DNA from 2 places in the Tepidibacillus infernus genome. Region 1 is predicted to be linked to the other one. Evidence: a T-box and tRNA genes for the amino acid it is inferred to sense, from the RefSeq annotation. Region 1 holds a T-box; the other holds one or more tRNA genes.

Evidence for each region. A T-box is a leader RNA that pairs with one kind of tRNA and senses whether it is charged. The one in region 1 lies ahead of serS (serine--tRNA ligase), so its partner is inferred to be a tRNA-Ser.
Region 2: it encodes a tRNA-Ser, which carries the amino acid that the T-box ahead of serS (serine--tRNA ligase) is inferred to sense. The anticodon was not compared.

What each region holds. Positions count from the first base shown of each region.
Region 1 is NZ_JBLWFI010000001.1:2,384,808-2,387,934, forward strand. It holds gene pdxS (pyridoxal 5'-phosphate synthase lyase subunit PdxS) at 1-406, shown strand, start outside; gene pdxT (pyridoxal 5'-phosphate synthase glutaminase subunit PdxT) at 432-1,007, shown strand; T-box leader at 1,083-1,306, shown strand; gene serS (serine--tRNA ligase) at 1,386-2,663, shown strand; tRNA gene TEPIDINF_RS11935 (tRNA-Ser) at 2,791-2,880, shown strand; tRNA gene TEPIDINF_RS11940 (tRNA-Arg) at 2,905-2,981, shown strand.
Region 2 is NZ_JBLWFI010000001.1:695,039-698,165, forward strand. It holds gene TEPIDINF_RS03575 (lactate permease LctP family transporter) at 1-1,631, shown strand, start outside; tRNA gene TEPIDINF_RS03580 (tRNA-Asn) at 1,736-1,811, shown strand; tRNA gene TEPIDINF_RS03585 (tRNA-Ser) at 1,852-1,943, shown strand; tRNA gene TEPIDINF_RS03590 (tRNA-Ser) at 1,962-2,052, shown strand; gene TEPIDINF_RS03595 (hypothetical protein) at 2,224-2,505, shown strand; gene TEPIDINF_RS03600 (genetic competence negative regulator) at 2,819-3,127, shown strand, end outside.

The sequences.
Region 1 (3,127 bases):
AGTACGACATATGCGTACGATGATGAGTCAAATTCGCAAGGTTCAAGGAATGTCTAAAGACGAATTGATGACAGAAGCCAAAAACCTAGGTGCACCATACGATCTATTGTTATATGTTCATGAAAATGGCAAATTACCAGTGGTTAATTTTGCTGCTGGAGGAATTTCTACACCTGCAGATGCAGCATTGATGATGCAATTGGGTGCAGATGGAGTTTTTGTTGGTTCCGGAATTTTTAAATCTGATAATCCTGAAAAATTTGCTAAAGCCATTGTTGAGGCAACAACTCATTATACCGATTATGAACTAATGGCTGAACTTTCAAAAGGATTAGGTAATCCAATGAAAGGAATAGAAATTTCTTCATTACTACAAAATGAACGTATGGCAGAACGCGGTTGGTAATTAGAAGAAGAAGGTGTAATTTTTAATGAAAATTGGAGTTTTAGGACTACAAGGTGCTATTGCAGAACACATGAGAATGATTGAAATGTCAGGGGAAGAAGCAGTTACTGTAAAAAAAGTTGAACAGTTAGCTGAATTGGATGGTATGATTATTCCAGGTGGAGAAAGTACTACGATCGGCAAGTTAATCAAAAAGTATGGTTTTGACGTAGCACTAAAGGATTTTGCTACTAAAGGGAAGCCTATCTTTGGGACATGTGCTGGATTGATTATATTAGCAAAAGAAATTAATGGTATAGAAGAAATACATCTTGGTTTAATGGATATCAAGGTAGAAAGAAATGCTTTTGGCCGTCAACGAGAAAGCTTTGAAACAGCTTTACAAATTGAAGGGGTTGCTGATGATTTTCAAGCAGTTTTTATTCGCGCTCCTTATATTATGGAAGTAAAAGGGAATGCTAAGATTTTATCAACATTTGAAGGGAAAATCGTCGCTGCAAGACAAGACCATTTTCTAGTTACTGCTTTTCATCCTGAATTAACCCTTGACCCAAGAGTTCATCAATATTTTATAAAAATGATTAAAGAATACAAAGATTAAAGGGTGGGAATTTTCCTCCCTTTTTCTTGCATAAATGCTTGAAATGTAGTAAATTATTAAATACAAAAATGTAATATTAAAACGATGAAGAGAACTAGTATTTGATTTTTGTTGTTTAGAGAGTCGGTGGTAGGTGGAAACCGGTCAACATTATCAAAGAATCCGTCTCTGAGTGGTTTTCTGAAATCGAAAGTAGGAAAACACGGAAACACCGTTACTGTATGAAGAGGCCTTTCATTATTTTTTGACAAGGAAAGGCAATTAGGGTGGCAACGCGGAGCATAAGCACCGTCCCTTTTTTTGGGGATTGGTGTTTTTTTATTTTTTGGGATTTCTTATGGGAAAAAGTGTAATTTGATTTAAGTGGAGGTTTTTAAGATGTTAGACATTAAATTATTACGAAATGATTTAGAAAGAGTAAAACAGGCTTTAGCCCATCGTAATGAAAAAATTAACGAAATTGATGCATTTACAGAGTTGGATGAAAGAAGAAGATCATTGCTTCAAGAAAGTGAGCAATTAAAAAGTAGACGAAATGCGGTATCCCAAGAGGTTGCTAAGAAGAAAAAGGATGGAGAAAACGCTGAACATCTTATTGTTGAAATGAGAGAGGTTGGAGATCGAATTAAGGTGTTAGATGATCAAATTAGGGAACTTGATCAACAACTTACAGATATTCTTCTTAGGATTCCAAACATTCCTCATGAAAGTGTTCCGATCGGAGAAACAGAAGCGGACAATATACCGATTCGTTTCTGGGGGGAAAAACCTCAATTTCAGTTTCAACCTAAGCCACATTATGAGATAGCCGAAGGATTAGGAATTTTAGATTTTGAAACAGCTGCAAAAGTATCAGGTTCCAGATTTGTCTTTTATAAAGGACTAGGGGCAAGATTAGAAAGAGCTTTGATGAACTTTATGTTAGATCTACATGTAGAAGAACATGGATATGAAGAAGTGTTACCTCCATATATTGTGAACCGGACAAGCATGACAGGAACTGGTCAACTTCCTAAATTTGAGGAGGATGCTTTTAAACTTTCTGATACAGATTATTTCCTGATTCCTACTGCTGAGGTACCTGTTACGAATATGCATCGAGACGTAATATTAGATAATGAGGATTTACCTAAATATTATGCTGCCTTTAGTGCTTGTTTTCGTTCTGAGGCTGGTTCTGCAGGAAAGGATACAAGAGGACTAATTCGGCTTCATCAATTTAACAAAATAGAACTTGTTAAATTTGTTCGTCCTGAAGAATCCTATGATGAATTAGAAAAACTAGTAGCAAATGCAGAAAAAGTATTACAATTATTGGGCTTACCTTATCAGGTATTAAACATGTGTACGGCTGATTTAGGTTTTACCGCTGCAAAAAAATATGATATTGAGGTTTGGTTACCAAGTTTTAATACGTATCGAGAAATATCCTCAGTAAGTAATTTTGAGGACTTCCAAGCAAGAAGAGCAAATATTCGTTTTCGTCGCGATAAAAAGTCAAAACCTGAATTTGTTCATACGTTAAATGGATCAGGGTTAGCGATTGGCCGTACAGTGGCCGCTATTTTGGAAAATTACCAACAAGAGGATGGAAGTGTAATCATTCCAGAAATTTTAAGGCCATACATGGGTGGTAGAGATCGAATCTCAAAATAATTATAAAAGGATAGCTACTGTTAATTGAGTAGTTATCCTTTTTTTGCACTGTAAAATAAAGGAAAAATACTTGAAATAACCTTTGTCTGTATGTTAATATATTATTCGTTGACAACCTAATGGTTATGGAGAGGTGGTCGAGTGGTTTAAGGCACTGGTCTTGAAAACCAGCGTACGTGTGAGCGTACCGTGGGTTCGAATCCCACCCTCTCCGCCATAACATTTAGATTTTATATAATTTGTGCCCGTAGCTCAGCAGGATAGAGCGACAGTTTCCTAAACTGCAGGTCGGAGGTTCGAATCCTCTCGGGCACACCATTCCTTATATACCAAGGATTTGAGGCATTTTGGGAAAAATAAGAATTCCCACAGTCTAATTAAATTTTTGGATAGACTGTCGGATATTTTTATTATAGACTGTGAGAATAATTAGGAAAATCAATCCCCTCCAACGGAAAGTTAGG
Region 2 (3,127 bases), 1.7 Mb from region 1:
AGATTTATGATCCAATGAATTCAATTTTTCTATCAGCCTTAATTACGGCAATACCAATTATTTATTTTTTATGGGCGCTTGCCATTAAACGAATGAAAGGGCATATTGCTGGAATTACCACTGTTATATTATCTCTTCTAATTGCAATTATCGTTTATGGAATGCCTGTAAAATTGGCATTATTAACAACTGGCTTTGGTGCAATGTACGGTATCTTTCCTATAAGTTGGATTATTATTACTGCTGTATTCTTGTATAAGATTACAGTTAAGACAGGTCAATTTGACATTATTCGTTCTTCTGTTGTTACAATTACAGAAGATCGTCGTTTACAAGCATTATTGATTGCGTTTTCATTTGGTGCATTTCTTGAAGGGGCGGCAGGGTTTGGTACACCCGTGGCCATTTCTGCTGCATTGTTGGTCGGATTAGGTTTTGAACCTTTATATGCTGCTGGGTTAGCTTTGATTGCGAATACAGCACCTGTAGCATTTGGTGCAATTGGTGTACCAATCATTGTAGCAGCTAATACTACAGGAATCGACGTAATGGCAATAAGCCAGATGGTTGGCCGTCAATTACCGTTTTTATCTTTCTTTGTTCCATTTTGGTTAATTTTTATTATGTCAGGGTGGAAGGGTGCAAAAGAAGTAATGCCTGCGATTCTTGTTTCAGGTGGATCCTTCGCATTGGCCCAGTATTTCACATCAAATTTTATTGGTCCGGAACTTCCAGACATTACTTCGGCGTTATTTAGCCTATTTGCAACTGCCTTATTTCTTAAAGTTTGGAAACCAAAAAATATTTTTAGATTTTCGAATGAAGAAAAGGGTAGATTATTAAACCCAAGTGTTGCTGCAGGAAAAGAAACTTATACTACAAGGCAAATCGTTAAAGCTTGGTCATCATTTTTATTATTAACCGGGTTCATCATTGTTTGGGGTATTCCTTCTATCAAAGATGTTTTATCGTTATCCAACATTCAATTTAATATTCCCGGTCTTCATGAAGCAGTTATAAAAACCACTCCAATTGTTACTCAAGATACACCATACGCTGCTACTTTTAAATTTGATTGGTTAGCCGCTGCTGGTACGGCCATTCTCTTTGCTGCATTAGTAAGTAAGTTTGTAGTAGGAATGAAATTTGGGGATTGGATCAAAACTTTTGGTGAAACTGTAAAAGAATTGATCTTCCCATTAATTACAATTGCTTCTGTTTTAGGTCTTGCCTATGTTTATAATTATTCGGGTATGAGTGCAACCTTGGGTTTAGCTTTGTCAAAAACGGGACATTTATTCCCATTTTTCGCTCCAATTTTGGGTTGGTTAGGTGTATTCTTAACTGGTAGTGATACATCTGCTAATGCTTTATTTGGTAACTTACAGAAAATAACTGCAAATCAGATTGGTGTTGACCCTATTTTAACTGTTGCCGCGAACTCAAGTGGTGGAGTAACTGGTAAAATGATATCACCACAATCAATCGCTGTAGCGACAGCTTCAACTGGCTTAATAGGTAAAGAAGGAGACTTATTTAGGTTCACATTAAAACATAGTGTTATGTTTGTGATCATCGTTGGAATTATGACTTATATTCAAGCATATTTCTTGACTTGGATGATTCCATAGAATGTTTTCAAAAAATGTATCCTTGTTATTGAGGATACATTTTTTACTTCATAAAAAATGTTGATTTTTTATCTTATTTCGTCTAATATATGTATTGTAATTGTTCCTCGTTAGCTCAGTCGGTAGAGCACTCGGCTGTTAACCGAGTTGTCGCAGGTTCGAGTCCTGCACGAGGAGCCATTTTTATCTCAATTTATGGAAATCTTTATCATCATTTTTTGGAGAGGTGTCCGAGTTGGCCGAAGGAGCACGATTGGAAATCGTGTAGGCGTTAAAAGCGTCTCGTGGGTTCGAATCCCACCTTCTCCGCCATCAAATTGGTAAAGATTTGGAGAGATACTCAAGAGGCCGAAGAGGACGGTTTGCTAAACCGTTAGACCGAGTTACCGGTGCGAGGGTTCGAATCCCTCTCTCTCCGCCATTACAATGAAGTAAGGGATTCTCACCGCGAGGGGTTCTCCCTCAGCAAGGGTGATGAATCGCAGGGATGTACCTAATAGGTACTTTTTTTATGTAAATTTTGGGGTGTATATAGAAATTCCTATATGTTAATTCTATAAATGAAAGATTTTCATATAGGGGTGAATCATTGATGTTCTGGAATAATCAAAGAAGAAAAAATAATTATTTCTTATGGGGTATGTTATTTGGAGTAATTGCCGGTGGATTTGTTGCCTATAGAATGATGAACCAACCGATGAAGACAGAAACATCCCAGAAAAAAGTTGAAAGTAAACCTTCAGTAGATCAATCCACGCATACAAACAATCAGAAAGGTATGGAAGTGGAGCAAAAAGACATGAAGCAGCTCTTTGATACATTTTTAAATGGTACTGAAGAAGAGTTACGAGCGAAAGCAAATGAACTGAATTAACTAAAGGATTTAAAAAAGCACTAATTTGTAAAAGCATCCAAACATTTGGATGCTTTTTATTGAGCTCTCCAGAAAAGTAGTCCGAAAACGATTCGAAGAAATTGGTCGCTTTTGAGGATTTTCTTATGCAACTCTTTTCAATTTGAAACGTAAAATGATGTATAAGCGTTAAATAATAAGACTTAGTTTTCAAACATATCATTTATTGTTATAATATAATTTATACTTTTATTTATTACATTTTCGAACTAAAGTAGGCTATTCATCATATTCTGTATTACAGGTTTTGTAATTTGAAAGGGGGGTCCCTATCATGCGCGTAGAACGATTAGGTAAAGACAAAATCAAAATCTTTTTAACCTTAGATGATTTGAGTGATCGTGGCATTAAAAAAGAAGATCTTTGGACAGACGTACCTAAAGTGCATGATCTATTTAATGAGATTATGGAAGAAGCTTATGAGGAATTAGGATTTGAATTATCAGGACCCGTCGCTGTAGAAATATTTGCTCTTCCTGCACAAGGGATGGTTGTAATTGTATCGAAAGGAAAAGAACAGATTTGGGCAGATGAAGAGACTGATGAAGATCTATTTGCTTTGGAAGTTACTTTAGAGGAATCA